DNA from 3 places in the Mycobacterium sp. NGS50 genome. Region 2 is predicted to be linked to each of the others. Evidence: riboswitches for the same ligand, from Rfam matches in the RefSeq annotation. Region 2 holds a riboswitch; each other region holds the start of a gene.
The links. Region 2 has a riboswitch for cobalamin ahead of AC5Y36_RS17045 (magnesium chelatase subunit D family protein). Riboswitches for the same ligand answer to the same signal wherever they lie in the genome.
Positions count from the first base shown of each region.

Region 1: linked by a shared signal. The riboswitch ahead of cobN (cobaltochelatase subunit CobN) and the one ahead of AC5Y36_RS17045 (magnesium chelatase subunit D family protein) in region 2 are both predicted to bind cobalamin.
Region 3: linked by a shared signal. The riboswitch ahead of metE (5-methyltetrahydropteroyltriglutamate--homocysteine S-methyltransferase) and the one ahead of AC5Y36_RS17045 (magnesium chelatase subunit D family protein) in region 2 are both predicted to bind cobalamin.

Region 1 covers NZ_JCALCW010000014.1:2,413-14,500, reverse strand. The annotation lists gene AC5Y36_RS11880 (ATP-binding cassette domain-containing protein) at 1-769, opposite strand, end outside; gene AC5Y36_RS11875 (FecCD family ABC transporter permease) at 766-1,812, opposite strand; gene AC5Y36_RS11870 (ABC transporter substrate-binding protein) at 1,809-2,999, opposite strand; cobalamin riboswitch at 3,037-3,226, opposite strand; cobalamin riboswitch at 3,223-3,353, shown strand; gene cobN (cobaltochelatase subunit CobN) at 3,386-6,967, shown strand; gene cobF (precorrin-6A synthase (deacetylating)) at 6,967-7,734, shown strand; gene AC5Y36_RS11855 (cobyric acid synthase) at 7,719-9,170, shown strand; gene AC5Y36_RS11850 (cobalt-precorrin-6A reductase) at 9,167-9,901, shown strand; gene AC5Y36_RS11845 (antibiotic biosynthesis monooxygenase family protein) at 9,949-10,239, shown strand; gene AC5Y36_RS11840 (cell division protein DivIVA) at 10,252-10,986, opposite strand; gene AC5Y36_RS11835 (HNH endonuclease signature motif containing protein) at 11,427-12,088, opposite strand, start outside.
Region 2 covers NZ_JCALCW010000023.1:74,514-81,672, forward strand. The annotation lists gene AC5Y36_RS17020 (ferredoxin-like domain-containing protein) at 1-334, shown strand, start outside; gene AC5Y36_RS17025 (precorrin-8X methylmutase) at 331-999, shown strand; gene AC5Y36_RS17030 (precorrin-2 C(20)-methyltransferase) at 996-2,507, shown strand; gene cobM (precorrin-4 C(11)-methyltransferase) at 2,504-3,271, shown strand; gene cbiE (precorrin-6y C5,15-methyltransferase (decarboxylating) subunit CbiE) at 3,257-4,468, opposite strand; cobalamin riboswitch at 4,472-4,601, shown strand; gene AC5Y36_RS17045 (magnesium chelatase subunit D family protein) at 4,614-6,554, shown strand; partial or broken gene cobO (cob(I)yrinic acid a,c-diamide adenosyltransferase) at 6,554-7,159, shown strand, end outside.
Region 3 covers NZ_JCALCW010000012.1:128,279-140,366, forward strand. The annotation lists gene AC5Y36_RS11115 (spirocyclase AveC family protein) at 1-453, shown strand, start outside; gene AC5Y36_RS11120 (TetR/AcrR family transcriptional regulator) at 611-1,900, shown strand; gene AC5Y36_RS11125 (mycofactocin-coupled SDR family oxidoreductase) at 2,012-2,890, shown strand; gene AC5Y36_RS11130 (NAD(P)H-dependent amine dehydrogenase family protein) at 2,893-3,963, opposite strand; gene AC5Y36_RS11135 (LLM class flavin-dependent oxidoreductase) at 3,960-4,940, opposite strand; gene AC5Y36_RS11140 (SDR family oxidoreductase) at 5,050-5,709, shown strand; cobalamin riboswitch at 5,779-6,008, shown strand; gene metE (5-methyltetrahydropteroyltriglutamate--homocysteine S-methyltransferase) at 6,147-8,414, shown strand; gene AC5Y36_RS11150 (IS110 family RNA-guided transposase) at 8,745-10,025, shown strand; gene AC5Y36_RS11155 (crotonase/enoyl-CoA hydratase family protein) at 10,164-11,042, shown strand; gene AC5Y36_RS11160 (hypothetical protein) at 11,046-11,522, opposite strand; gene AC5Y36_RS11165 (VOC family protein) at 11,524-11,874, opposite strand; gene AC5Y36_RS11170 (MerR family transcriptional regulator) at 11,896-12,088, opposite strand, start outside.

The DNA.
Region 1 (12,088 bases), on a different contig from region 2:
CGAACATGCCGCTGGCCGAGTCGAAGCGCAACGTGTCGGTGTCGAACATCGCGCCGATGCGCCCCGCCAGCATCAATTCCTCACCGACGGTATCGGTCAGGGTGCCGGCCGGATCCAGCAGCCAGACCCGATCGGCCACCCGCAACGCCAGCTCCAGGTCGTGGGTGCTCAGTATCACCGCCAACTGCTGGTCGCGGGCCAGCTCGCGCAGCAACCCGAAAAGACCGGCCCGCGAAGACACATCGAGGAAGGCGGTCGGCTCGTCGAGCACCAGCAGCCCCGGCCGCTGGGCCAACGCCCGCGCGGTCAGTACCCGCTGGCATTCACCGTCGGAGAGCTCCGCCGCCGGCCGATCGGCCAGATGCTGCGCGCCGGTGGCCGCCAGCGCCCAGTCCACGATCTGCTCGTCGGCCGGACGCAGCCGGGCAGCCAATCCCAGGTGCGGAATGCGGCCGAGCCCGACCAGTTCCCGGGCCGACAGCAGCCCCGGTTCGATCCGCTCGGTCAGCACCACCGCGACCCGGCGGGCCAGCTCGTCACGGGGCAGCCCGGTGAGGTTGGCGCCGTCGAGCAAGACACGGCCGTCGAGCGCGGGCTGCAGCCCGGCCAACGTGCGGATCAGGGTGGACTTGCCGGCGCCGTTGGGGCCGATCAGCACGGTGAGTTCGCCGCGGCGGGCCCGTGCCCCCAGCCCGGTTGCCACCGTCACCGACCGGCGCCGGGTGCGGTAGCCGATTGCCAGATCAACAAGTTCAACCGCCGGCGTCATGCGGGCAACCCCGATCCGCGACGGGTCCGCAGCAGCACGGTGATCACAACCGGGGCTCCGACCAGCGCCGTGACCGCGTTGACCGGAATCACCAGGTTGCTACCCGGCACCTGGCTGACGATGCCGCACCCGAGCGCGGCCGTCGCACCCAGCAACGTCACCGCCGGTACCACCACACGATGATCGGAGGTGCCGACGGCGATGCGGGCCACATGCGGTACCACCAGGCCGAGGAAGGCGATCGGCCCGCAGAACGCGGTCGTCACACCGGCCAGCAGCGACGCCGAGCCGACCGTGATGACCCGCGCCCGGCGCACGTTGATACCCATCGTCGCCGCGTAACTCTCGCCGAGCAGCAAGGCGTTGAGCGGCCGGATCGTCAGCGTCGCGGCGACCAGCCCGACCGTCACCAGCGGTAGCAGTAGCCGCAGATCGGCCCAGCCGGTTCCGGCGAAGCTGCCCAGCCCCCACAGCAGAAACTGCTGCACCCGCTGCGGGTCGGCGTAGACCATCGCCAGACTCACCAACGCGGTGCTGGCCGCGCCCAACATCACCCCGATCAGCAGCAGCGTCGCCGCCGAACGGGTCCAGCGGGACAGCGTCAGCACCAGGGTCAGCATCGCCGCGGCACCCAGCGCTGCCGCGATGACCCCACCGGCGCGGCTGGCCCCGGCCATACCGGCGGCGAATCCAGCGCCGGCCGCCCCACCGAGCAGCACCACCAGCGCCACGCCGAGGCTGGCGCCGGAACTGACGCCGAGAATGTAGGGGTCGGCCAGGGTGTTGCGGAACAGCGTCTGCAGTTGCAGGCCGGCAACCCCGAGCGCGGCCCCGGCGGCCAGCGCGGTGAGCACCCGGGGCAGCCGCATGTTCGCCACGATCACCTGCCAGCGGGGATCGGAGGGTTGCATGCCCAACAGCACCCGGACGGTGTCGGCCAGCGGCACGCGCACCGGACCGAGCACCAGCCCCAGCAGCGCCAGCGCCAGCACTGCGGCGGCGAGGCCGGCCAACACCAGCGTGGTGCGCGTCGGTGTTCTCATCGGGCCACTCGTTGGTAGAACTCGAATGCATGGCCGGGGGCCAGCTCGGGGTGCAGGATCGCAACCAGGTCGCCGAGCAGCAGATCCGGTCGCGCCGTCCCGCGTTCCCAGTAGGTGTTGTGACCTTGCGTCCCGACGGCCTTGGTCGCCGACCACACCTGTCCGCTGCGGACCGCGGCGAGCTCGCCGTACCGACTGTCCTGGGACACCGCGTCGCCCACCGTTTTCCAATCGTCGGTGACCAGCCACAGGGGTGCGCTTCCGGCGCGGGCGTACACCGACTCGAAGTTCAACTGCCGGTTCTCGGCGCCGGTGTCCGCCAGCCACGGGTAGACACCGCCGGCATCGGCGACCAGGCGGCCGGAGTAGCTGCCGCCGGTGGGCATCGACCAGCTGCCCGAATACATGGTGCCGACCAGCACGTCGACCGGCGTGGCCGACGCGGCCTGTGCGGCCAGGGCGCGGTAGCGGTCGCGGATGGCCTGATACGCGTGCCCGGCCTGCCGCTCGGTTCCGGTCAGCGCGGCGAACATCTTGACCCATTCGGCCCGGCCCAGCGGCGTGGGCTCCAGCCATTCGGCGTCGGCGACCACCGGGACGCCTGCTTCGCGCAGCTTGGGATAGCCGGGGTCGTCCATGCCCGGGGTGACCAAGACGTCGGGGCCGGCGTGCAGCACGGTCTCGACGTTGATCTGGCCGCCCGGTGCGTAGCCGACGATCTGGCCGGCGTCGATGCGTCGGCGGATCTGCGGATCAGCGACCGTGGCCGGGCTGGCCACTCCGGTCACCACGTCGGCGGCGCTGAGCTCGGTGATCATCGCGAGATGCGTCGTCGAACCCGAATACAGGCCGCGTACCGGGATCGTGATCTGTTGGGCGTGGGCGAGCTCGCCGGCCGGCGCCGGTGCAGGCGCACCGCAGCGCACCAACACATAGGACACCGGTTCGCCGCCGAGATAGGGGCGCTTGACGGTCAGGACCTGGTAGCTGTTGTGGTAGTCGATCGAGAAGTTGGTGGCCTCCGACAGTGTCGATTTGTCCGGGAAGTAGTCGGCGGCCGGATCGAAGTCGGTGATGCAGCCCGGCCGCGTATCCGTTGCGGGGGAGGCGTGTTCGGCAGAGCAGCCGGCCATCGAGATGGCCAGCGCTATGGCTAGCGTGCGGGCTACCCGCAGCGCACCGGGCATGGGCGTGCATCAGCTTCCTCGGGGTACACCGCCCCGGTACGCAGGACGCGATGACGTGAGTCTCCTGGCTCTCGGATCACTGTTCGCCTCGCCTTCCAGCCCCACACGTGGCGGGCCGTGGCTGTTGAGGGTCACTCCCCGATGACAGTGGCGGGACCGCTCCGGAATTGCACCGGCTTCCTCATGTCGTCATCGCCTTACCGGCGACATTCTCGCATGTTCGCTGCGTTAGGCTGGCCGCCGTCTCGTGGCAAACAGGAACCCGGTGGAAATCCGGGACGGTTCCGCCACTGTGAGGGGCGCGTGTTGGGGGCGTGTTCCAAGTCAGATACTGGCCGCGGGCATCCGACGACAAGGGGCGCGAACCCCTCGGGAGGACCCTCGTTATGCGACGCATCGCCCTGCTGTCCACCTCGGACACCGACCTGCTGTCCGCACGCGCCAGTGGCGCGACATTCCGGCTCGGCAACCCGGCCCGCCAACCGATCGAACCGGTGCTGGACGGCGCCGACGTCGTGGTGCTGCGGGTGCTCGGATCATCCGCCGAGATCGAAAGCGAACTCGCGGTGGTCCGCGAACGCGGGCTGCCGCTGGTGGTGCTCGGAGGCGAGCGCGCACCCAACGCCGAGCTGATGGAGTGTTCGACGGTCCCGATCGGTGTGGCCGCGCAGGCGCACGCCTACCTGGCCGAGGGCGGGCCGGCCAACCTCGCCCAGCTACATGCGTTCCTGTGCGACACAGTGCTGCTGACCGGGGAGGGTTTCCACGAGCCGGTGGTGATCCCGGAATGGGGATACGCCCAGCGGGAAAGGGGCGAGCCGGCCGAGGCTGCGGACGCGGTGCGGGTGGGGGTGCTGTACTACCGGGCCCACGAGGTCAGCGGCAACGCGGGCTTCGCCCACGCGCTGGCCGACGCCATCGATGCGGTCGGCGCAGCGGCCGGTATACCCATCTTCGCGGCGTCACTGCGCAACGCCCCCGACGAGCTGTTCGACGCGCTGGCCACGCTGGACGCCGTGGTGGTGTGCATGCTGGCCGCCGGCGGCGCGATGAACGCCACCGCCACGGTCGGCGCCGGGGACGACGACGGCGCCTGGGACGTCGAGCGGATCGCCGCGCTGAATATCCCGGTGTTCCAGGGGTTGTGCCTGGCGTCGTCGCGGACGGATTGGGAAAGCAACGACGACGGGGTGTCCCCGCTGGATTCGGCGACCCAGATCGCCATCCCCGAATTCGATGGCCGCATCATCACGGTGCCGTTCTCGTTCAAGGAGATCGACGACGACGGGCTGCCGCACTATGTCGCCGATCCGGAGCGCTGCGGTCGCGTCGCCGGCGTGGCGGTCAAGCACGCCCGGCTGCAGCGGGTGCCGAACGCACAGAAGAAGCTGGCGCTGGTGCTGTCGGCGTATCCCACCAAGCATTCCCGGGTTGGCAACGCGGTCGGCTTGGACACCCCGGCGTCGGCGGTGCGGCTGCTGCACCGGCTGGCCGCCGCCGGCTACGACGTCGGCGACGGATTCGGGGTGCTGGACATCGATGACGAAACGCTGGCCGGGGACCGGCTGATTCACACCCTGATCGAGGCGGGCGGGCAGGACGAGGACTGGCTGAGCGCCGTGCAGTTGTCCGACGCGCAGGTGCGCGTGAGCACAGCGCAGTACGCCGAGTGGACCGCCGAACTTCCGGCGGAACTGCGCGATGCGATGACCCAGGCGTGGGGTCCGGCGCCCGGCAGGCTTTTCGTCAACGACGACGGTGAGATCGTGTTGGCCGCAATGCGATCCGGCAACATCGTGCTGATGATCCAGCCGCCGCGTGGATTCGGCGAGAACCCGGTGGCGATCTACCACGACCCGGATCTGCCGCCGAGTCACCACTATCTGGCCGCGTACCGTTGGCTGGGCAGGGGTTTCGGTGCGCACGCGGTGATACACCTGGGCAAGCACGGCTCGATGGAATGGCTGCCCGGCAAAACCGCGGCGCTGTCTTCCGCCTGTGCGACCGACGCCATGATCGCCGACCTGCCGCTGATCTACCCGTTTTTGGTCAATGATCCCGGCGAGGGCGCCCAAGCCAAGCGGCGGGCGCACGCCACCATCGTCGATCACCTGATTCCGCCGATGGCGCGGGCGGAATCCTACGGTGACATCGCCCGGCTGGAACAGCTGCTCGACGAGTACGGCAACATCGCGACGATGGACCCGGCGAAGCTGCCGGCGATCCGCGGCGAGATCTGGAACCTGATGCGCGCCGCGGAGATGCACCGCGATCTGGGGCTCGACGAGCGGCCCGAAGATGAAGAGTTCGACGACTTCCTGCTGCACGTCGACGGCTGGCTCTGCGAGATCAAAGACGCCCAGATCCGCGACGGGCTGCATGTACTCGGCGGCGCGCCGGTCGGCCCCGAGCGGGTGAACCTGGTGCTGGCGATCCTGCGCGCGCCGCAGGTGTGGGGCGGGGTCGACCACGCGGTGCCCGGGCTGCGGGCCGCGCTGGGACTGAAAGACGACGCTCCTGCGGCGGCGGTGGACGAGATCGAGGGCCGGGCACGCGAACTGGTGGAAGCCATGGAGGCCGCGGACTGGGCGGTGGGCGCAGCCGACGCGCTGCATACCGATCCCGAAGTGTCGCGCGTACTGAGATTCGCTGCCACCGAAGTAGTTCCGCGGCTGGCCGGCACCGCCGCCGAACTGGATGCGGTGCTGCAGGCGCTGGCCGGCGGGTTCGTGCGACCGGGCCCCTCCGGGTCGCCGCTGCGCGGCCTGGTCAACGTGCTGCCGACCGGACGCAACTTCTACACCGTCGACCCGCGCGCCGTGCCGTCCCGGCTGGCGTGGCAGACCGGGCAGGCGATGGCCGACTCGCTGGTGCGGCGCTACCTCGACGACACCGGCACCTACCCGGAATCGGTGGGCCTGTCGGTGTGGGGAACTTCGGCGATGCGCACCTCCGGCGACGACATCGCCGAAGTGCTGGCCCTGCTCGGGGTGCGACCGGAATGGGACGAGGCGTCCCGACGGGTGTCGCGGCTCGAGGTGATCTCATGCGAGGAGCTCGGCCGCCCCAGAATCGATGTGACGGTGCGGATCTCAGGATTCTTCCGGGACGCCTTCCCGCACGTGGTCACGATGCTCGACGACGCGGTGCAGATGGTGGCGACTCTCGACGAGCCCGACGAGGCGAACTTCGTGGCCGCCCACGCCCGCGCCGACCTGGCCGATCACGGCGACCTGCGCCGGGCTACCACCCGGGTCTTCGGCTCCGCGCCCGGCTCCTACGGAGCCGGGATCCTGCAGGTGATCGAGGCCGGTACCTGGCGCGACGACAAGGACCTCGCCGAGGTCTACACCGCCTGGGGCGGGTTCGCCTACGGCCGCGGATTGGACGGCGCCGCGGCCGGCGACGACATGCGCACCAACTACCGGCGGATCAAGGTCGCGGCCAAGAACATCGACACCCGAGAGCATGACATCGCCGATTCCGACGACTATTTCGTCTATCACGGCGGCATGATCGCCACCATCCGGGCGTTGACCGGCGCCGACCCGAAGGCCTACGTGGGCGATTCGACCGCACCGGACGCGGTCCGCACCCGCACCCTGGCCGAGGAGACCGCGCGGGTGTTCCGTGCCCGGGTGGTCAACCCGCGCTGGATTTCCGCGATGCGCCGGCACGGCTACAAGGGTGCGTTCGAACTGGCCGCCACTGTCGACTACCTGTTCGGCTTCGACGCCACCGCCGGAGTCGTGCATGACTGGATGTACGAAAAACTCGCACAGGAATACGTGCTGGACCCGGCCACCCGCGAGTTCCTCGACAAGTCCAACCCGTGGGCATTGCACGGCATCGTGGAGCGCCTCACCGAAGCCGCGGACCGGGGCCTGTGGGCACAGCCGGATCCGGCGACGATGGCTGCCCTGCAGCGGGCCTACCTGGACGTCGAAGGCGACCTGGAGGACCGCTGATGGGTATGCAGGTTTGGATCCTCGGCGTCGGAATGGGGCCGCAGCAGGTCACGGCCGAGGTCGCCGAGGCGCTGCGGTCGGTCGACTACGTGCTGGCTGCCGACAAAGGGGCCAAAGGCGACCAGGACGGGCTATTGGCATTGCGGCGCAGCATCGTCGATACGTACGCCGGCTCAGTCCCGATCATCACCGTCGCCGACTCGCCCCGTGACCGGTCCGCGGAATTGACGACGACCGGCTACCAGAGCGCTGTCGAGGACTGGCACGCAGCCCGGGCGGCGCGCTACGCGGAGGTGCTGCGCCAGCGGGGCGGGACCGCCGCATTCCTGGTCTGGGGTGATCCGTCGCTCTACGATTCCACCATCCGGATCGTGCAGCGGGTGAAAGACCTTGGCGTGGAATTGGATTTCGACGTGCTCCCCGGAATCAGCGCGCCACAGTTGCTGGCCGCCCGGCACCGGATCGTGCTGCACGAGGTCGGCCGCCCGGTGCACATCACCACCGGCCGGCGGCTGGGGGAGGCCGTCGCCGCCGGCCAGGACAACATCGTCGCGATGCTCAACCCGGAGGGGCTCCACCTGACCGGGCTGGACGACTGGACGATCTGGTGGGGCGCCAACCTGGGTGCGGCAGGCGAGCGGCTGGTGCATGGCCGGGTCGCCGACGTGGTCGACGAGATCGCGACTGCCCGTCGCGCGGCGAAAGCGGACGCGGGCTGGGTGATGGACGTGTTTCTGGTGCGGAAGCCATCGTGTCAGGGCTGCTGATCGCCGGCACTACCAGCGACGCCGGCAAGACCGTCGTCACCACCGGGCTGTGTCGGGCGTTGGCCCGCCGGGGGATCCGGGTGGCGCCGTACAAGGCGCAGAACATGTCGAACAACTCGATGGTGTGCGTCGGGGCGGACGGCACGTATGCCGAAATCGGCCGGGCGCAATGGATTCAGGCACTGGCGGCCCGAGCTGCCCCCGAGCCGTCGATGAACCCGGTGCTGCTGAAACCTGGCAGTGATCAGCGCAGCCACGTGGTGCTGATGGGACGGCCGTGGGGTGAGCTGTCCTCCTCGAACTGGATGCACGGCCGCGCGGAGTTGGCCGCGGCCGCGCACCGTGCCTATGACGATCTCGCCGGAAGGTACGACGTGATCGTCGCCGAGGGCGCCGGCAGCCCTACCGAGATCAACCTGCGCGCCGGCGATTACGTCAACATGGGCCTGGCGCGGCACGCCGGCCTGCCGGTGGTGGTCGTCGGCGATGTGGACCGCGGCGGGGTGTTCGCCGCGTTCTTCGGCACCGTCGCGCTGCTCGCGCCGGAGGACCAGGCGCTGGTGGCCGGGTTCATCGTCAACAAGTTCCGCGGGCAGCAGCGATTATTGGAGCCGGGCCTGGCCGACCTGGAACGCGTCACCGGCCGACGGGTCTTCGGCACCCTGCCGTGGCATCCCGACCTGTGGCTGGACTCCGAGGATGCGCTCGACCTGGCCGGCCGACGCTCATCGCGCGCCGGAGCGCGGCGGGTGGCGGTGATCCGGCTACCCCGGATCAGTAACTTCACCGACGTCGACGCCCTGGGTCTGGAACCGGATATCGATGTGGTGTTCGTCTCCGATCCGCGCGGACTGGGCGACGCCGACCTGGTGGTGCTGCCCGGCACCCGCGCCACGATCAGCGATCTGGCCTGGCTGCGTTCGTGCGGGCTGGATGCGGCCGTCGCGGCACACGCGGCAGCCGGCAAACCCGTGTTGGGGATCTGCGGGGGCTTCCAGATGCTGGGCCGGATGATCCGCGACCCGGAGGGCATCGAGGGCCCGCCGGGTGAGGTCGCCGGGATGGGCCTGCTGGATACCGAAACATGTTTCGGCACAGACAAGGTGCTGCAAATTCCGCGCGCGGGCTACGAGATACACCACGGCCGGATCACCCGCGGCGACGGTGTCGAGGAGTTCCTTGGCGGCGCCCGGGCCGGTCAGGTGTTCGGCACCATGTGGCACGGGGCTTTTGAAGACGACGCGGTGCGTACGGCGTTCCTCGCCGAAACCGTCGGCCTGGAGCCCTCAGCTGTGTCGTTTCCTGCGGCACGGGAACGCCGACTCGACGTGTTGGCCGACCTGATCGAGGAGCACGTGGACGTGGCAGCACTATCGAAGTTGGCACATGGTGGGCCGCCGAGCGGACTGCCGTTCTTGGCGCCGGGGGCGCCATGACACGCGTGCTGCTGCTCGGCGGCACCGCCGAGGCCCGGGCGCTGGCCGAGCATCTGGTGGCGGCGGGTGTCGAGGTGACCACATCGCTGGCCGGCCGAGTGACCAATCCCCGGCTTCCGGTGGGGGAGGTCCGCATCGGCGGATTCGGCGGAATCGACGGTCTGCGTGCGGCATTGGCCGACTATGACGCCGTCGTCGACGCCACCCACCCGTTCGCGACGACGATGTCGGCCAACGCGGCCGCGGCCTGTGCCGCCGCCGAGCGTCCACTGCTGCGGCTGGAACGGCCCGGCTGGGGCGGCCGGGCCCGGCCGTCCTGGCACTGGGCGGACTCCCACGAACAGGCCGCGACGATCGCGGCCCGGCTGGGTCAGCGTCCCGTCCTGACCATCGGGCGCCAGCAACTGGCCTGCTATGTCCCGGTGCTGTACGAGCGTGCGGTGCTGGCGCGCGTCGTCGAACCGCCCTCAATCAGCCTGCCGCGTACCTGGACTGTGGTGACCGATCGCGGCCCCTACGGACTTCCGGGCGAACGCACGCTACTGCAAGACCACCGCGCCGACGTCGTCATCACCAAGGACTCCGGCGGTGAATACACCTGGCCGAAGATGCTCGCCGCCGACGAACTTGGCCTGCCGGCGGTTATCGTGCGCCGGCCCGCACGAGCAGCGTGGGTGGCCACCGTGCATGACGCCGAGGATGCGCTGGTTTGGGTGCTGGGGCTGGACTAACGCCCGGCGAGCGGAGGGCAGCTCGGCCTTCAGGCACAATTGTCGGCGTGATTCTGGAACACGGTGTGCTGTCGGTACGGCCCGGTGAAGAAGTTCCGTTCGAAGCGGCGTTCGCCAAGGCGCGGCCGTTGATCAGTTGCCAGCCTGGATTCCGGCGGCTGACCCTGTCCCGGTCGATCGAGTCGCCGAACCTCTACCTGCTGCTAGTCGAATGGGAGACCGTCGAGGCGCACACCGAGGGCTTCCGGGCCTCGCCGGAATTCGAGCAGTGGCGGGAGTTGCTGCACGGGTTCTATGAACCAAAGCCGGTCATCGAGCACTTCGTCGCGATCGACTGACCGAACCGGGCCCTATCCGGTGCTGGCCTTGCGTTCCAATGGCATCACGACGCCCTCCTCGGCAGGATCCTCCAGCTCCTGGTATGCCGACTCGAGACTGGTGGGCACCGCCTCCAGATCGTGATATACGCCCATCAATTGTTCCAACACCTTGATGCGTCGCTGCGTCGCCTCGTGCATCGCCTCGTGGGCCTGCGTGCGGTACTCGTCGGCGTTCTGCTTTGCCTCGGCCAGGAGCTGCTCGCGCTCCCGCTGAGCGCTCTGGCGCGCCGCGTCGATCTCCGATTCAGCGTCAGTGCGCAGGTCGGTCAGCTCGGCGTCGAGCTTCTTCTTGGCTTCCTCGTACTCGGCTTCCATGGCTTCGCGTTGCGTGGCCAGGTCCGCGAGGAACTCCCGGTGCTTTTGTTGCTCGGCATCGACCTCCGCCTCGGCGGCCGCGATCAGTGCAGCTGCCTCGGTCTGCGCTTCCGCGCGCATCTCGGAAATCTCGTCGACCGCACGCTGCAGCATCTTCGCCATCCGCTGCTGCATGGCATGAGGAGAGCCTGAAGTCTCGGTGAGGGAGGCGACCTCCTTGCGCAACGCGGCTGTCTCGTCGCCAGCTTCCTTCAATCTGGCCCGCAGGCTTTCGACGTCGTCGAGCAGCAGTTGTTGCTTGGCGGTCAGCATCTCGATGTGGGTATCAACCGCGTTCGGGTCGTAGCCCATGAACTTGCGTGAGAACGTCTTGACGGGTTCGGTTACCACTGCTAATTCACCCTCCTGGAGACACCTGTATCCGCGGACGGCCATCCGCTGGGACGGTGCGGCCGTCCATCCGCGGTTGCGGCTCGACGCACCGCCGAGAATGCCGATTCGTTCGGCTGCTCTCAGCCCCTACCGATGGCCATGCGTGGACGCGTACCACCGTTCTCACCCTAGGCCGCCGGACTTCAGCTGGCCACCGCTGGAGGGGCTGGATCGAGAAAGCTCGAGAAGCGCCGGGTCGCCGGCGCGCCTCACTGGTGGCGTGCGCTGGATCAACCTGCCGGTCCACGGACGAGATTCGCGGCGCTGCAATGGTTCTACTCCGGTGGCGCCGTGTCGGAGTACCGCAGCACGGGACCGAGCTTCTCGCCTACGCGGAGAGCAGCATCGCCCGGTTTGCTGGGGACGTCGCTGGGGAGCATCGACGGCAGCGCTTCCAGCTAGAAGGGTGGTGGGTCCTCGTCGGTGTTCGGTGGTGGCAGGTTGGCGTTGCTTGGGGTGGCCGCTGGGCGGGTGTGGCGTTGGTCGCGGTTGGCGCGGCGTTCTGCGGCGACGCGGTGCGCTCGGTCGGTTGCCCGGGTGCGGCGGCGTTTGGGCATCATCGCGGTCCGCTCGCCGCAGTACTGTGCCGGTATGTCGGCTTCTACGGCGGGTATGCCGCCGGTGGCCCAGCACAGGCTGGGGAACAGCAGCGCGCTGCCCGGTGTGGTGACGTAGGTTTGGCCCGACGGAGAGGTCAGGATCACGGTGCCGTCGGCCAGCTGCTGGTCGTGCCAGCCCCAGAAGGTCTTCACCAGATGGTGTGTGCGGCAATAGCATTTCAGGTTCGACGCGTGCGTTTTGCCGCCGTTGGCGAAGGGGATCGTATGGTCCAAATCGCAGTTGACGGCGGGCTGGTCGCACCCGGGCCAGCGGCAGGTCAGGTCCCGGCAGCGGACAAAGTCGGCCAGCATCTTCGACGGTACGTATCCCGGCTCGGGCGGGGCGTCGCCGGGATGGACCAGCGGCACCAGCGTCGCCGAGCGGGCCAGTTCGGCCAGTGTCTGCGGCGAGATGAGCCCGTCAGCGCCGATCTCTGATCCGGGCGCCAGGCCGGTGCCGG
Region 2 (7,159 bases):
CAAGGTAGTGCGCGTGGAAGACTCCCCCGGCCACCTTGCCGCGCTGGCGCAGGCGTTCCTCGCCGCCCGCGGGAACGGGGTGGATGCGCCCTGGCACATCCGGGAGTTGACCGCGCCGCTGGTGCCTGCCGGCACCGCCGATCCGCGGCTACCCGCCCCGGGCGGCCCGCTGCACTACGGTGCGGTGCCCGGCGGCATCCATCAGGAGATCCCCGGCGGGGTGCTGACCGCCGACCTCGCACGCGCGTTGGCCGAGACCGGCGGCACCTCCGACCTGGTCGTGACGCCGTGGCACGGCATCCTGATCCCCCGAACACAGGAGACGATTGCGTGACCGGCCCAGCTGGGCGCCCGACCCGGCGCTACCCGTACATCGATGACGGCCCGGCGATCTACGTCGAATCGTTCGCGACGATCCGGCGCGAGTCCGACCTGTCGCACCTCCCCCCGGCGGCCGAAGGGCTCGCGGTGCGGATGATCCACGGGGCCGGTCAGACCGACGTGGCCGGTGACCTGGTGATCCACCCCGACGCCGTTCCGGCCGGGCGCGCCGCACTGGCCGCCGGCGCACCGATCCTGTGCGACACCCGGATGGTGGCGGTCGGGGTGACCGCGGGCCGGCTGCCGGCCGGCAACGAGGTGTTGTGCTATCTGCGCGATGACCGGGTTGCGGCGCTGGCCGCCGACTGGGGAACGACCCGTTCGGCGGCGGCGGTCTCGCTGTGGGAGCCGGTACTGGCCGGTGCCGTCGTCGCGATCGGCAATGCGCCGACCGCGCTGTTTCACCTGCTGGAGCTGATCCTGGACGGCGGTCCGCGGCCGGCGGTGATCGTCGGCTGCCCGGTGGGTTTCATCGGCGCCGCCGAATCCAAGGATGCCCTGGCGGCCCTGCACGCCGACCACGGCATCGATATCCCGTTCATCACGGTCCGGGGCCGACGCGGCGGCTCGGCGATCACCTCCTCGGCGCTGAATGCGCTGGCGTCGGACGCCGAATGAGCGGACGGTTCTACGGGGTGGGGCTGGGCCCCGGCGATCCCGAACTGATCACCCGCAAGGCCGCGCGGATCATCGGCGCTGCCGACGTGGTGGCCTATCACGCCGGGGTCAACAAGGCGTCCTACGCCCGGACCATCGCCGCTGACCTCATCGCCGACGACGTGATCGAGGAAGAGTTGCGCTACCCGGTGACCACCGGGGTCACCGACCATCCCGGCGGGTATGCCGGGGCGCTCGCCGATTTCTACGAGGCCTCCGCGGCACGGCTGGCCGCCCACCTGACCGCGGGACGCACCGTGGCACTGCTGACCGAGGGCGACCCGCTGTTCTACGGCTCGTTCATGTACATGCACGACCGGCTCGCCAGCCGCTTCGACACCGAGATCATCCCCGGCGTACCGGCATTCAGCGCCGCCACCGCCGCGCTCGGCGCGCCGCTGGTGCGCCAGACCGACGTGCTGACCGTGCTGCCCGGCACCCTGCCCGAGCACGAACTCGCGGCGCGACTGGCCGACACCGACGGCGCCATCATCATGAAGCTCGGCCGTACCTTCCCCGCCGTGCGGCGCGCCCTGTCCGCCGCCGGACGCCTCGAGCACGCCCGCTACGTCGAGCGCGCCAGCCATCCCGAGCAGCGCTGGCTGCCGGTCACCGACGTTGATGAGACGACGGTGCCGTATCTGTCGCTGATCGTCGTCGACGGCGACTCCCGCAATGGGCGGCGCTCACGCACCCCGGCCGACCAGGTCGCCGTCGCCGTCGAGTCGGCTCCCGCCGCCGAATTGCTGGTCGTCGGGCTGGGCCCGGGACCCGACGGCTGGCTCACCAGCGAGGCGACCGACGCGCTGGCCGAGGTCGACCATGTGGTGGGCTATCGCCCCTACGTCGCGCGGGTCCCACAACGTGAGGGGCTGCGGCGGCACTCGTCGGGCAACACCGTCGAGCTGGACCGGGCCCGCTTCGCGCTGGATCTGGCGGCACGCGGTGAGAAGGTGGCGGTGGTCTCCGGCGGGGACGCTGGGGTGTTCGGCATGGCGGCCGCGGTGTTCGAGGCCTTGGATGACGGTGAGCGGTATCGCGATGTTGCGGTGCGGGTGCTGCCCGGAGTCTCCGCCGTGCAGGCGGTGGCCGCGCGTGCCGGCGCTCCGATCGGGGCCGATTTCGCGGTGCTGAGCCTGTCCGACCGGCTCAAGCCGTGGGCGGTGATCGAAGCCCGCCTGCGGGCGATCGCCGACGCCGACCTGGTGCTGGCGATCTACAACCCGGCATCGCGTGCCCGGCCCGACCAGATCGCAATCGCACGCAAAGTGCTGCTGGAACACCGCTTTCCGCAGACCGTGGTGGTCATCGGCCGCGACATCGGCCGGGCCGACGAGTCGCTGACCGTGACCACCCTGGGCGAGTTGGACACCGACGCGATCGACATGAAATGCCTGCTGCTGGTGGGGGCGTCGTCGACGAGGGTGACGCCGTCGGGCCGGGTGTGGACGCCACGGTGGGTGCGATGAGGACGCCGGTCGAGTTCGTCGGCGCCGGTCCGGGCGCTGCGGACCTGCTGACGGTGCGTGCCGCCCGACTGCTGGCCGACGCCGAGGTGGTGCTGTACCCGGGCAGCTACCTGGATCCGGATGTGCTCGAAGTTTGTTCTGGTGCGGCCGAACTCGTCGACACCCAGGATCTGGACCTGGACGCCATCGTGGAACGGCTGGTGCGGGCCCATGAGTCCGGGAACCGGGTGGTGCGGCTGGTGTCCGGAGATCCGTCGCTCTACAGCGCGGTGTTCGAGCAGACCCGTCGGCTCGACGCGGCGGGGGTGGCGTGGCACGTCACTCCGGGTGTGGCGGCCTACGCCGCCGCCGCCGCGGTCCTGGGCCGTGAGCTGACCGTGCCGCTGGTGGCGCAGTCGGTGGTGCTCACCCGCACCCAGGCCCGCTCCACGGCAATGCCGGCCGGTGAATCACTGGCCGCGTTCGCGGCCACCGGCGCCACCCTGGTGCTGCACCTGGCCATCACCCGCACTCGGGAGTTGATGGCCCAGTTGGCCCCCGAGTACGGGCCGCAGTGCCCGGTGGCCGTCGTCTACCGGGCGTCGCAACCCGACGAGTTGGTGCTGCGCGGCACCCTCGCCGACATCGCCGGGCAGGTTGAGGCGGCGGGCCTGCGTCAAGCCGCCGTGATCCTGGTCGGAAGGGCACTCACCGAAGGCCACGATTCGTGCGCCGGGGAGAGTCACCTCTACGATCCGGGCCGGGACCGATCACGGCAGCGTTAGCGCCCACTGTGTGACGGTGCGCGCCGGTGTCCACCCGGTGAAAGTACCGAGCGGGGCAACGTGTTCGGCGTGGATGCGCGTCAGCTCGCCGCCGTGCTCGCGGAACCCGGCGGCCAGCAGCGCCTCGGTCTCCAGGGTGACCGCGTGTGCGACCAGTCGGCCGCCGGGCCGCAGCGCGGCCAGGCAGTCGGCCAGTACCCCGGGCCGGCTCAGACCGCCGCCGATGAAGACCGCATCCGGTGCCGGCAGACCCGCCAGCGCCGCCGGCGCGGAACCGTGGACCACGGTGAGTGCCGGTACGCCGAGGTTGCGTGCGTTGGCTGAAATACGTTGGGCCCTGGCCTCGTCTGCTTCGACGGCGACGGTGCGACAGGCCGAGTGGGCGCGCATCCACTCGATGCCGACCGACCCGGCACCGGCACCGACGTCCCACAGCAACTGCCCGGGCACCGGCACCAGCCGGGCCAGGGCGATTGCCCGCAGATCGCGTTTGGTCAGCTGCCCGTCGTGCTCGTACGCCTGATCGGGTAAGCCGGGCACCCATCCGCAGCCGTGCCGCATCGGGCCGACCAGGTCCAGCGCGACGATGTTCAGCCGCGGAACCGGGCCTGCGAAACCCGCCGCGGTGCTCTCCCGCACCGATTCGGACTGCCCGCCCAGGTCACCCAGTACCAGCATCCGGCTGTCGCCGAAGCCGCGATCGACCAGCAGCGCGGCCAACTGGGCCGGCGTGGTCTCGTCGGCGGACAGCACCAGCAGCCGCCGGCCCGGTGCCAGTTCACGCAACACCGTGTGCACGTCGCGGCCGACGACGCTGATCACCGCGGTGGACTCCGCCGACCAGCCCAGCCGGGCCCGGGCCAACGCCACCGAGGACACCGCCGGCAACACCGTCACCCGGCCCGCGCCCAACAGCCCGACCAGGGTGGTGCCGACGCCGCTGAGCATCGGGTCTCCCGACGCGAGCGCGACCACCTTCCGGCCGGCCAGCCCCTCCAGCAGCCCCGGCAGACCGGCGCTCAGCGGCGACGGCCACGGCTGACGGTGCTGGCCTGCCACAACGGGCAGCAACTCCAGCTGGCGTGGCGCGCCGAGCACCACGTCGGCGTCCCGCACCACCGCGCGCACCGGTTCGGTGAGGCCGATCCAGCCGTCGGCGCCGATACCCACAACGGTGAGGCGATCGGGTGCAGGCACGGTGCTAGGGTAGCGGCGCGAGGTGCCAGGGAAGTCGGTGCGACTCCGACGCAGGCCCGCTACGGTGTTCCGCGGCGCATCCGACGGATGCTTCTCGGTCAGTCCGATTACCGGCTTCGCGTTACTCACGAGCGGAGCCTCACGTATGCAACAGCTTTACCCGTTCCCCGCCGTCGTCGGCGCGGACCCGGACGCGCCGGGCGGCCTGGACGACATGGCGCTGGCGCTGGTGCTCAGCACGATCTCGCCCACCATCGGCGGGGTACTGATCCGCGGCGAGAAGGGCACCGCCAAGTCGACGCTGGTGCGGGGCCTGGCCCAGGTACTGCCGCCGATCCAGGTGGTGGCCGGCGACCGGTTCTCGTCGGATCCCGCCGATCCCGATCCGCTCTCCCCCGACGGACCGTTCGGCGCCGACGCCGCCGTCGAAACGCGGCCGGTGCGGCTGGTGGAACTGCCGGTCGGCGCCACCGAGGACCGGGTCGTCGGCTCGATCCAGCTGGAACAGGCGCTCAGCGCCGGTGTCGTCGCATTCGAACCCGGGCTGCTCGCCAGGGCACACCGGGGCATCCTCTACGTCGACGAGGTGAACCTGCTGGCCGACCACCTGGTGGATCTGCTGCTCGATGCGGCCGCGATGGGGCAGCTCACCGTCGAGCGCGACGCGGTGTCGGTCACCCACGCCGCCCGCTTCGTCATCGTCGGGACGATGAACCCGGAGGAGGGTGAGCTGCGTCCGCAGCTGCTGGACCGGTTCGGCCTGACGGTGGAAGTCACCGCGCCACGCGATCCGGGGTTGCGCGCCGACGCGGTGCGCCGGCGGCTGGCGTTCGACGCCGACCCGGTGGCGTTCCGTAGCCGCTACGCCGAGGCCGAGAACCGTTTGCGCGCCCGGATTCTCGATGCTCAGGCGCTGCTGGCGCGGGTGCGGCTGGCCGACGACCTACTGCTCAAGATCGGCGAGGTGTGCGCGGCGTTCGACGTCGACGGGTTGCGCGCCGATATCGTCACCGCCCGCACCGCGGTGGCACACGCGGCGTGGCAGGGCCGCGACGAGGTGGCCGTTGACGACATACGGGTAGCTGCCCGGTTGGCATTGCCGCATCGGCGTCGGCGCAATCCGTTCGACGCGCCCGGACTGGACGAGGCGCAGCTCGAGGAGCTGCTCCCGCCCGAAGAGCCGGATCCGGAACCCGAACCCGACGGGCCCGGACCTGAGGGCGGCAGCGCGCCGGATCGAGGCGAGCCATCTTCGCCCGGCCAAGGCGGAACGAGCACGATAAGCGCCGATTCCCCGTACCGAGCACGGCTTTTCACTGTCAACGGCGTCGGGGACGGCCAGGCCGGGCGGCGCAGCCGCGCCCGCACCAGCATCGGGCGCCGCACCGGTGCCGCCCCGCTGCACGCGGCGGGCACCGGCCTGCATCTGTTCGAGACGGTTCGCGCCGCCGCACCGCACCAGGTTGCCCGCGGCCGCGCCGGCGGCCGTCTCCTGCTGGCGGCAACCGATCTGCGGCGCGCGACCCGCGAGGGCCGGGAAGCCAACCTGGTGCTGTTCGTCGTCGACACCTCCGGCTCGATGGCCGCCGCCGAGCGGATGCGTCACGTCAAGACCGCGATCGCCTCGCTGCTGCTCGATGCCTACCGGCGCCGCGACCGGGTCGCCGTGGTCACGTTCCGCGACACCGGCGCCCAGGTGCTGCTGCCGCCGACCGGGTCGGTGGAGATCGCGGCGGTGCGGCTCGATCAGGTGCCGGCCGGTGGCCGTACTCCGCTGGCCGAGGGTCTGGCCGAGGCCGGCGAAGTGATCCGGCGCGAGAAGCTCCGCGATCCGGCGCGTCGCCCGCTGCTGGTGGTACTCACCGACGGCCGGGCCACGGCCGGCGCCGATCCCGTCGAACGGTCCCGACAAGCCGCGGATCACCTGGCCGCACAACGTGTTTCCGCGGTCGTCGTCGACTGCGAGAACGGCAGGATGCGATTGGGACTGGCCCGCGCGCTCGCCGATCATCTACGGGCCGAATACATTCCGCTGCCTCAGGTGAGCGCCGAGGCACTGACCGACATCGTGAGAGGAGCCGCCTGATGCCGCAGGGGCAGCCGCTGACGGTGCCCGACGATCGGTTGACCACCCGGCAGCGTCGCAACCGGCCGCTGCTGGTGGTGCACACCGGGGACGGCAAGGGGAAATCCACCGCGGCCTTCGGATTGGCATTGCGTGGCTGGAATCAGGGATTCCGCATCGGCGTCTTCCAGTTCGTCAAGTCCGCCAAGTGGCGCGTCGGTGAGCAGACCGTGCTGGAGCGGCTCGGCACCTTGCACGACGAAACCGGTGAGGGTGGGACGGTCGAGTGGCACAAGATGGGTTCTGGCTGGTCGTGGAGCCGCAAGACCGGCAGCACCGAGGATCATGCGGGCGATGCCTTGGCGGGCTGGAACGAGATCAAACGCCGCCTTGCCGCCCAGGCTCACGACCTGTATGTGCTCGACGAGTTCACCTACCCGATCGACTGGGGCTGGGTGGACATCGACGACGTGGTGCAGACCCTGGTGAACCGGCCGGGTCACCAGCATGTCGTGGTCACCGGCCGGCGCGCTCACCCGCGACTGGTCGAGATCGCCGACCTGGTCACCGAGATGGCGAAGGTCAAACACCCGATGGACGCCGGCCAGAAGGGCCAGCGCGGTATT
Region 3 (12,088 bases), on a different contig from region 2:
GCAGCACGGTTCCACTGCCGCAGACCCACCACGCTGCTGACCGTGGGCTTCGTCGTCGGCTTCTGCTGGGCGCTCTTCTTCAACGCCATGCTCGGTGCCCGGCTCGGTATCTTCCACTACGGCTACGTGATTCCCGGGCTGGCGCTACGGGAAGGCACGGTGCACCAGTACCCGATCTACGACTCGGTGGCGATGGGGGTGCAGATGATGGTCTTCACCTACTTGCTGGGTCGCACGGATGCCCAGGGCCGCAATGTGATCGAGATGTGGGCCGACAGCCGGGCCAAGTCCCGGCTGCAGGCGTCGCTGCTGTCCATTGTCGCGGTCGTCGTCATCGGCAACGGCTTGTACGGCGCGGTCTTCGCTCCCCACCTCGTCACCAAGCTGGGCGGGTATGTGACCGCCGGACCCACCGAGCAGCTGTTTCCGGGTGTGCCGAACCAGCCACGGTAACCGCCGACCCTACCGCCGAGCGTGAACCTAACTTCACGCTCGGCCGTCGGCGCGAGTGCACCGGTCACGCAGTTACCTTCTGGTAGCGTTTTACCAAATGTTCGGTCAGCAACGGCCCGGGTGAATCCCAGCTGATAGCGGGAGCAGTGGAGGTGTTGTGGGGCGCCAAAAGTCATCCGGGGCGGCAACCTCCGCCGGGGCCTACGACGACGGCACCCGCCGCACCGAGATCCTGCAGACGGCTGCCGCACTGATCGCCGCGACGGGTCTGCGCACCTCCCTGCAGGAGATCGCCGACGCCGCCGGCATCCTGCCCGGCAGCCTCTATCACCACTTCGAATCCAAAGAAGCGATCCTGGTCGAGTTGGTCCGGCGCTATCACGCCGATCTGGAACGCATCGGCGAACTCGCCGACGGCAAACTCGACCAACCCGGAGCCCAGCCGGTCCCTGAGGCGATCATCGCCCTGGGGTCGGAGATCGCGCGCTGCGCGGTCGCGCACCGGGCCGCCCTGCAGATGTCGTTCTACGACGCGCCCAGCTCCAACCCGGAGCTGATCAAGCTGCTCCAGGAGCCGCCGACCGCTGTCCAGCTGGCGATGCTGCAGACGCTGCGGGCCGGCAAGTGGAGCGGCTACATCAGGCCGGACCTCGATCTCGCGATCCTGGCCGACCGGATGTGTCAGTCGATGATGCATGTCGGGCTCGACGTGATCCGCCAGAAGGCCGCGGCCGACCAAACCGCGGCACTCTTATGCCGAATCATGTTGCAGGGACTGGCCAGCCAGCCCCACAGCGATGACCAACTGGACGCCTCCGCGGCGTTCGCGGCGGCCGAGGAAGCCATCGCGACCTGGGCCGATACCTCGGCAGCCGACGACAAGGCCGCCCACGTCCGCGCGGTGGCCCGCGCGGAGTTCGGCCGCAAAGGCTACGAGGTCACCACCATCCGCGACATCGCCGCCGCGGCCGGCATGGGGACCGGAACCGTGTACCGGCTGATCGGCTCCAAGGACGAGCTGCTGGCGTCGATCATGGAGTCCTTCGGCACCAAGGCCGGCGGTGGATTCGCCGCCGTGCTGCGCACCGAGGCCACACCCATCGAGAAGCTCGACGCGCTGATCTGGGTCAACATCAACGCACTCGATCAGTTCCCCGACGAGTGGAAGATTCAGCTGGCCTGGATGCGCCACACTCCCCCGGACAGCCCCAACCCCGGCCTGGCGTTCACCACCCGGCTGCGACAACTGAAATCGCTGCTCTCCGACGGGACCCGATCCGGCGACATCCGTATCGAGACGCCGTCTCTGGAGTTGCTGTCCCGCTGCGTGATGGACGTGCTGTGGATGCCGGAGAACATTGTCCGTACCGAGGGGACCCGGGCGGCGTTGCTGCTGGCCCGCGACACCGTGGTCCGCGGAGTGACCGTTCGCGACGCCAGCGCATAGCGGTTCCGCGGGAGGCGCATAGGGCGCTACCAAAGTTTTGTTCCAGAAGGTATTGATTAAACCGCCTGCATCACATAGGTTCGGTCTGCGTTCAGCAACCATGGAGGGTGCATGTCCGGGAAACTCAGCGGCAAGGTCGCATTCATCACCGGCGCCGCGCGCGGCCAGGGTCGCGCGCATGCGATCGCGATGGCCAAAGAAGGCGCCGACATCATCGGGATCGACATCTGCCGCCAGATCGATTCCAACCCCTATCCCCTGGCCACACCCGATGACCTCGCCGAAACCGAAAGAGCGGTCAAAGAACTCGGCCGGCGCGTGGTGGCCCGCATCGCCGATGTCCGCGAGCGCCACGAGTTGCGCGACGCGGTCGAGGCAGGCATTGCCGATCTGGGCAAGATCGACATCGTCGTCGCCAATGCGGGCATCCTGCCGATGGCGATGGGCAAACCCGACCCGATGCAGTTCGTCGACGCCTCCGACGTCGACCTGCTGGGCGTGATGAACACCGTCGCGGTCACGATTCCGCACCTGCCCGACGGCTCGTCGATCATCGTCACCGGGTCGACCGCCGGAATGATCACCGGCACCACCGACAACCCGAACATGGGCCCCGGCGGCGCCGGCTACGGGTGGAGCAAACGCATCGTGATGGACTACGTCGAGCAGATGTGCCTGCACCTGGCGCCGCGGATGATCCGGATCAACGCGATCCATCCGACCAACTGCAACACCCACCTGCTGCAGAACGACGGCATGTATTCCATGTTCCGCCCCGATTTGACCAATGAGGGCAAAAAGGCCACCCGTGCCGACGCCGAGCCGTTGTTCACCATCTTCCAGGCGATGCCGATCCCGTATGTCGAGCCCGAAGACATGGCCAACCTCGGGGTCTTCCTGGCCAGCGACGACGCCCGCTACATCACCGGACAACAGATCCGCGTCGATGGGGGTTCACTGCTCAAGTGGCCCAACGGGCCCGGCAGGTAGCCTCAGATCGCGTTGCGGGGCAGCGTGATCGGCAGGTCAAGCGAGCTCAGTAGTCCCGGTGCCGCGTCCACCACGTAGGGCACCGCGTTGACGACGCGCATGGCGGTGGCGGCCATCGCGCCCCTGCCGGCGCCGTGGCCTTCGGCAGCTCCCAGCGTCATCGAGCAGTGGATGTCGGGCTCGCCGTCGATGTCGACACAGTAGGTGGCATCGCACTCCGAGGTCGCCCACTCAGGTGCCACGTCGCGAGCCATCCGGATGATGTGCTCGACCACGATGGCTTCCCGACCGTCGATGACGCCGGCCGCCCTGGTGCACACGGCACCGCACGTTCCAGCCGTGATCGTGCCGAAGGCAACCTCGATCTCGCGCGAGGTGACGCGGCGCTCCAGCGAGCCGCGAACCTCGGTTACCTCAACGCCCAGCCCCTGCGCGATGAGGTGAATCGGTGCACTCCAGGCCATTTCGATGAAGCCGGGAGTGCTCAGCATCGGTTCGAAGTCCAGTGGGCGCCCGAATCCCATCCCGTCCATCATGACGTCGGCGACCGGGTAGTGGTCGTTGAGCGCGATCTCCGTCACCGTCACAGTTCGGATCGTCTTTGATTGGGTGGCCAGCACCAGTGCCAGCTGATCCGAGCCGAATCCCGGGAAGACACCGGAGACGTAGAACGAGGCGCCACCGGCCAACGCCGCGGATTCGAGCTGTTCTCGCCAGGTGGGATGAAAATAGCTCGGCGGGTACACCAGGCTGGTCGACGTCGTCGAGACGACGTTGATTCCGGCCTCGAGCAGCCGCAGATAGTCGGGCACCGCGCCGGCGTCGCGGTCGGGCCCGTTTGCGGCGTAGACGACGCAGTCCGGCCGCAGCCCGATCAGCGCCTCGGCATCCTGGGTCGCCGCGACCCCGATCGCGGTGCCTCCGGCCAGCTCGCCGGCGTCGCGCCCGACCTTGTCCGCGGAATGTACCCAGACGCCAATGAGTTCCAGGTCCGGGCGACGCCGGACAGCGTCGATGGCGATGGAGCCGACGCCTCCGGTCGCCCACACGACCACTCGGGTCTTCGGATTCATGCGTGACCCCCAGCTCGAGCCACAGCCGACGCCGCACGTTCCAGATACGGCCAGGCCAATGCGGGTGGCAGACCGGCACACAGCGGCAGCAGCGGCAGGCTGCGGCCGGTGCGCAGATGCCCGACGGCTTCGTCCACGGTGAAAATCCGGTAGGGGCCCGGCGCGGCACGCAATTCGTCCACGCTGGCGGCCCGCGAGATGCTGGCAACCGTGTCGTCGCCGTGCCGGTACTGTGCGGCGGTCACCGCGTCGTGGAGCAGATACGGGCCGAGCTCGCACCAGGCGCGGTCCACGTCGTCGGCGACGAACACCGTGGTCGGCGCGTCGTCGTCGGGAAACCGCGCCGGCCCCGGCTCCCTGCCGTGGGCCCTGCACTGGTCCTCGTAAATTTGTTTGAGACCACCGGAATTCGTCTGGGCGATGAATCCCAGTCCGTGACGAGCCGCTCTCCTGGCCGCCGGCGCGCTGCCGCCGGCGATCATGATGGACGGACCGCCGGGCGTCACGCACGGCGGCGTCAGATGGATGCGGCGGCCATCGTGGTGCACCGGCTCACCGCGCAACAGGTGCAGCAGCAGGGTCAACTTGTCGTCAGCCAAGCGGCCTCGCCGGTGCATGTCGATGCCGAAGTGTGCGTACTCCTCGGCACGGTGACCCAGGCCGAAGGCGTAGGCCACGCGCCCCTTGCTGATGATGTCCAGGACGCTCATCTCTTCGGCCAGCCGGACCGGATCCCAGAATGGCAGCACCACGGCGGCGAGCATGATCGCCAGTGCGTTCGTGCGGGCGGCGATCGCCGCGGCCAGCACCAGCGGCGACGGCAGGTGACCGTCCTCGGTCCCGTGATGCTCGGAAAGCACCGCGGCGATCGCGCCGCGCGTCTCTGCCCAGCCACACATCTCAATCGCTGCGGCGTACAGCTCCGCGGTCGGCGCTCCCGCCGCGGGAGCGCGCATGTCGAAGCGCAGGGTCAACATCTCGCGGTGGCTCCTTTGCGGATCACGCCAGACTATAAACTAATATTTGTTCCCATCGGAAGGGTCCGGCCGATCGCGTGCCCACGTCGTGGCGGGTAGCGTCGGGTACATGGCACGCATTGTCGTTATCGGCGGTCACGGCAAGGTCGCCCTGCAGCTGACCCGCATCCTGAGCGACCGCGGAGACCAGGTCACCTCGGTCTTCCGCAACCCCGACCACGCCGAGGAGGTCGCGGCAACCGGCGCCACTCCCCTGGTAGCCGACATCGAGCAACTGGACACCGCCGCGCTGGCCGACCTGCTGGCCGGCCACGATGCCGTGGTGTTCAGCGCGGGTGCCGGCGGCGGTAACCCGGCCCGCACCTATGCGGTGGACCGGGACGCGGCGATCCGCGTCGTCGATGCCGCCGGGCAGGCCGGTGTGCGCCGGTTCGTGATGGTGTCCTATTTCGGCGCTGGGCCCGATCACGGTGTGCCCGAGGCTAACTCCTTCTTCCCGTACGCCGAGGCCAAGGCCGCCGCCGATGCTCATCTGCGGGCCAGCGATCTGGACTGGACGGTGCTCGGGCCCAGCCGGCTCACCCTGGAGCCGGCCACCGGCGGCATCGCGTTGGGTCCGGAGGCCGGGAAAGGTGAGGTGTCACGGGAGAACGTCGCACGGGTCGTCGCCGCCGCCCTGGCTGACGGCACGACGATCCGGCGCACAATCGAATTCAACGACGGTGACGTGCCCATCGCCGAGGCGCTGGCCAGCCGACGGGACCTTTGACTCGAGGCGCGTGCGAAGGCCTCGCCGGAAAATCGGAGGGGTGATCGCGGCAGTGCGTTCACGGGGTAATCTCCAAAGCGCAGCTGGTCTGCTGACGGCGCCTGTGCGGCGTCAGCATCGAGCGAGGCGTATGCGTCGCGAGAGGGAACCCGGTGAGAATCCGGGACTGTCCCGCAGCGGTAAGCAGGAACGACCGCCGTCAACGGCACTGGTCGAAGGACTGGGAAGCGACGGCTAGTAGGAGCACCCAGCGGTGCGTGCCTGTGAGTCCGAAGACCTGCCAGCTGTGCCGGGCGCGCCGCGTCCGGCGGCTTACCGCCTCGTGGAATGGGCGTCCGGCCGTCACGGTTGCACCTGCTATCCCGTCAGCATGGGCCGTGACCGGATCGGTTTGCGTCCGCCGGCGGTGACCACCCCCGCGAGTGAAGGACGAACTTGTGAGCGCTCAACCGTTTACCGCCACCATCATCGGCTCACCGCGCATCGGACCGCGGCGCGAGCTCAAACGTGCAACCGAGGGCTACTGGGCCGGTCGCACCAGCCGCGCCGACCTGGAATCGACCGCCGCCACCCTGCGCCGCGACACCTGGGCGGCGCTGGCGCAGGCGGGTCTGGATTCGGTGCCGGTGAACACCTTCTCCTACTACGACCAGATGCTCGACACCGCGGTCCTGTTGGGTGCGCTGCCCGCCCGGGTGGCCGGTGTCGCCGACGACCTCGACCGCTACTTCGCCGCGGCCCGGGGCACCGACGAGATCGCCCCGCTGGAGATGACCAAATGGTTCGACACCAACTACCACTACATCGTGCCCGAGATCGGGCCTGACACGAAGTTCGCGCTGAATCCGACCAAGGTGCTGACGGAGCTCAAAGAGGCTCAGGATCAAGGTATTCCGGCCCGCCCGGTGATCATCGGCCCGATCACCTTCCTGCTGTTGAGCAAGGCCGTCGACGATGCGCCGGCACCGATCTTCCGCCTCGACGAACTGACCGACATCTACGCCGAGCTGTTGGGCAAGCTGGCCGAGGCCGGTGCGGACTGGGTGCAGCTGGACGAGCCGGTGCTGGTCACCGACATCGCCGCGGAGGCGCCCGCCCTGGCCGAGCGGGTCTACACCGTGCTGGGTTCGGCGGCCAACCGGCCGGCGATCTTCGTCGCCACCTACTTCGGTGAGCCGGGCGCGGGGCTGGCGGCCCTGGCCCGCACCCCGGTGGAGGCGATCGGCGTCGACCTGGTCTACGGCTCTGGGGCCTCGGTTGCCACGGTGCCCGAATTGGCCGGCAAGACCCTGGTCGCCGGGGTGGTCGACGGACGCAACATCTGGCGCACCGACCTGGAAGCCGCGCTGGGCAAGCTGTCCACCCTCGGCAGCGCGGGCGCGGTGGCTGTGTCTACGTCGTGTTCCACGCTGCACGTGCCCTACACCCTGGACGCCGAAACCGGCCTGGACGACAACCTGCGCAGCTGGTTGGCGTTCGGCGCCGAGAAGGTCACCGAAGTGGTGACGTTGGCGCGCGCCCTGCGCGACGGGCGTGACGCGGTCGCCGACGAGTTCGCCGCCTCGGCGGCCGCTGTGGCGTCGCGCCGAACCGATCCACGCCTGCACAACGGACAGGTGCGGGCGCGCATCGAGACGATCACCGCCGCCGGCGCCCACCGTGGATCGGCGACGGCGCGCCGCGAGGCACAGGACGAGCGGCTGGACCTGCCGCCGCTGCCAACCACCACGATCGGGTCCTTCCCGCAGACCGTCGAGATCCGCAAGGCCCGCGCCGCGCTGGTCGCCGGGGAGATCGACGACGCGGAGTACACCCGCCGGATGCAGGCCGAGATCGCCGCCGTGATCGAGCTGCAGGAGCAGCTTGGCCTGGATGTGCTGGTACACGGCGAGCCGGAACGCAACGACATGGTGCAGTACTTCGCCGAGCAGCTGGACGGCTTCTTCGCCACCGCCAACGGCTGGGTGCAGTCCTACGGCAGCCGCTGCGTGCGTCCGCCGGTGCTCTACGGGGACGTCGCCCGCCCGCATCCGATGACGGTGCAGTGGGCCACCTACGCGCAGTCGCTGACCGACAAGCCGGTCAAGGGCATGTTGACCGGTCCGGTAACCATCCTGGCCTGGTCGTTCGTCCGCGACGACCAGCCGCTGGCCGACACCGCCAACCAGGTGGCGCTGGCCATCCGCGACGAGACGGTGGATCTGCAGGACGCCGGCATCGCGGTGATCCAGGTCGACGAGCCGGCGCTGCGCGAACTGTTGCCGCTGCGCGACGCGGACAAGGCCGCCTACCTGAACTGGGCGGTCGGTGCGTTCCGGTTGGCGACCTCCGGGGTCGCTGACTCCACACAGATCCACACCCACCTGTGCTACTCGGAGTTCGGCGAGGTCATCGGGGCGATCGCCGACCTGGACGCCGACGTCACCTCGATCGAGGCGGCCCGCTCGCATATGGAGGTGCTCGACGACCTCAACGCGATCGGGTTCTCCAACAGCGTCGGGCCCGGGGTCTACGACATCCACTCACCACGGGTGCCCAGCAGCGAGGAGATGGCGGCGTCGCTGCGCGCAGCGCTGAACGCGGTCCCCGCGCAACGGCTGTGGGTCAATCCCGACTGCGGGCTCAAGACCCGTAGGACCGACGAGGTGACCGATTCGCTGCGCAACATGGTCGCCGCGGCCAAGGAAGCCCGCACCGGCGTCTAGTTCTCCACCGCGCCGCCACTCCGCGCGAGCAGCTATCCAGGGGGCTTGGCCCCGTGGTGGAGTCTGAAAATTTGGTGCGGCGTTCGGCTTGGTGAAGTGGTTGCAGCGGGCGTCGGCCGGGTTGACGCTTGAGGGGTGTTTCGGTTGACCCCGTTGCGTCTGTGTTGCCGGTGAGCACGGCGAGCAGCTTGGTGGCTGGAGGGCGCCCCTGTGTTGTGCGGGGGTGGTGGATTGTTGCCTGCGAGCACGCGAGAGAGACTCCTGTTTCTGTTTCGCTCTCCCCGGAACACGCTGGATAACAACAGTTTTGTCGGGAAGGGGTGATCGGTCATGGAGGTGGTTCATCCGCGGTGTGCTGGTCTTGATGTTTCCAAGAAGGACGTCAAGGTGTGTGTGCGGGTTCAGGGCCGGGGTCGGCGCGCCACGACGACGTCGGTGAGCACGTGGGGGTCAACGACCGAGCAGATTCTGGCGTTGCGGGAGCATTTGATCGCTGAGCAGGTGAGCTGTGTGGTGATCGAGTCGACGTCGGATTATTGGAAGCCGTTTTACTATCTGCTCCACGACGCGCTGCCCGTGATGCTGGTCAACGCCCATGCGGTGCGCAACGTGCCCGGCCGTAAGACCGATGTCTCGGATGCGATGTGGCTGGCCGATCTGGGGGCGCACGGGCTGGTACGGGCGTCGTTTGTGCCGCCGGAACCGATTCGTGTGTTGCGGGATCTGACCCGGGTGCGCACGGTGATCACCCGTGAGCGCACCAAAGAGATCCAGCGGCTCGAGAAGCTGCTTGAAGATGCCGGGATCAAGCTCTCAGCGGTGGCCTCCAACATCGTGGGGGTTTCCGGGCGGGCGATGTTGGAGGCGCTGATCGCGGGACAGCGTGATCCGGCGGTGCTGGCTGATCTGGCCAAACAGCGGCTGCGGGAGAAAATCCCCGCGCTGACCGAGGCGCTGCGCGGACGGTTCAATGAGCATCACGCGTTCATGACGCGGCTGTATTTGGATCGCATCGACGCCCACAGCGCCGACATTGCCCGCCTCGACGAGCGCATCGAGGAGGCGATTGCGCCCTTTCGTGGCGTCCGGGAACTGCTGATGAGCATCCCGGGGTTTTCTTGCATCGTTGCCGATGTGTTCATCGCCGAAACCGGCGCTGACATGAGCGTGTTCCCTACCGCTGAGCGGTTGGCGTCGTGGGCCGGGGTAGCGCCAGGCTGCAACGAATCAGCGGGCCGCGTCAAATCCGCGGCCATTCGCCCCGGTAACCGTCACCTCAAGGCTGCCCTCGGCGTCGCGGCCCTCTCAGCGGCCCGCAGCAAGGACACCTACTACAGCGCCCGCTTCCGGCGCATCGCCGGCAACCGGCCCTTACAGACCCGGCGCACCACCCGCGGCCCGTCGGGGCGGGCCCAGATCGCGCTCGTCAGCCTCGAACACAAGATGCTCACCGACGCCTGGAACATGCTGGTAAACGGTGCTTTCTACCAAGACCCGGGCGCCGACTACTACACCCGCCACCAGCCCGGGCGAACCAAGACCAAAGCCATCAAGCAACTGGAGTCCTTGGGATACAAAGTCACTCTCGAACCACTCACCGACGCTGCCTAACACCCGGGGGCCACCGGGTCACCCGCTTGGGGTCACCTCTATTTTCGAGAGAGACGCAGAATCGCACACAAACAGCCGTCCCAGTGCGATTCTGCGTCTGCTCGCCGGGGGAAACCGACCAGCTACTAGCCTCAGGGCATGGACTTCACCACGATGCGGCATGAAATCGAGGACGGCATCCTCACCGTCGTTCTGGATCGCCCGGCCAACCTGAACGCCTTCACCGTCGAGATGGCTGCGGAGCTGCAGCACACCTTCACCGCCGTCAACGACGAGGACGCGGTGCGGGCGGTGATCGTCACCGGTGCGGGCCGCGCATTCTGCGCCGGCATGGACCTGTCCAGCGACGGCAACGTGTTCGGTCTCGACGGATCGAAAACCCCGTCGCTGGCCGACATGGCCAACCCCGACGATCCGGAGCTGCGCCGGGTACGCGACACCGGCGGCCAGGTGACGTTGGCGATCTACGCCTGCCGCAAACCGGTGATTGCGGCGATCAACGGGCCGGCGGTGGGCATCGGCGCCACGATGACGCTGGCGATGGATGCCCGCCTGATGTCGACCACCGCGCGCATCGGCCTGGTCTTCGGCAAGCTGGGCATCGTCCCGGAAGCGTGCTCGACGTGGTTCCTGCCCCGGATCGTCGGGATGCCAACGGCTTTGGATCTGGTGTACAGCGCCGACATTCTCGACGCCGCCACCGCGCACGACGTCGGGCTGGTTCGCGCGGTTCACGAACCGGAGGCGCTGCTCACCGAGGCCCGGGCGCTGGCCGACGCATGGACCAAGAATCGCTCGCCGGTGTCGGTGGCCTTCATGCGCCAGATGCTCTACCGCAATTCGGCCCAACCGCACCCCATCGAGGCGCACCGGATCGATTCGCTGGCGATGTTCTACACCAGCATCGGCGACGGCAACGACGGCGTCCGCGCGTTTCTGCAGAAGCGCGACCCGCAGTTCGGCGGGAAAGCATCCGAGATGCCCGCGTTCTACGACGAGTGGGTGCAGGGCAGCTAGCCGTCACACCCGGCGGGCCCGGTACTCCTGGTACAGCCGCCAGTTCCGCCCGTCGTTGCTGCGTTCGTCGCACCAGCGGAACGAATCCGGCCCGATGTCCCGGAAACTCCACCGGATCGCGGATCCGTCCGGCAGCATGCCGTCCTGCACGATGCCCTCCGAATCCGCTGTCCCCAGTTGGGTGAGCCGGATTCCCAACCGCGGCTCGATCCACAGGATGTGCCAGGCGCTTACCGCAGGGTCATAGATCCGCAGCGTGGTCCCGTGGAAGAAACCCTCCGCGTGCCACACGTCCTGGACCGCGCAGCCGTCGAGCACCCAGTCGGCGGCCATCCAGCCGGTGTAGTGCTGCGTACCGTCGTCCTCGTGCACCGTGACGTCCAGGTTCCAGCGGCCGACCAGCCAGCCGTAGAGACCCATGGCGTCGGCCCGGTCGTCGGCGGGTCCGGCTGCGATCAATGCCGGTGCCAGCGGTGACATTTCAGGCCGCCGCGATGTCGAACTCGTTGCCCTCGGGGTCCGCCAGCGTGCTCCACCGGTAGCCGTCGTCGGCACGGTCGGCCAGCCAGGTGGCGCCGAGTTCGACGGCCCGCTCCACCCCCGCGGCCAGGTCGTCGGTGACGAGATCGACGTGCACCCGGTTCTTCACCTGTTTGCCCTCCGGGACCTGGACGAACGCCAGGTGCGGGTGCGCCTCGGCGGACATGCCGATGGACGCGAATTCGGCGGTGGCGCCGTCGTCGACTGGGCGGCGCAGTAACTCCGACCAGAATCGCGCCAGCTTGTCCGCGTCGGCGCAGTCGAATGTGACGGTGTGCAGTGTGATGTTCATCAACGAACTCCTTTTGGGTGGTTAGGATTTGGTGCGGAAGATCGGCCAGCACACCTCGGTGCGGTGCGCCGCCTCGTCGTCGGTGTCGTAGCCGGACACCAGGTAGTGCTCGCGGATCGGCCCGTCGACACCGATTTCGCGTTCGGCGACGTGGGTGCCCAGCGCGGCGTAGGTGCGATCGAGCTCGCCGAACGATCCGCGGTGCAACGCCACC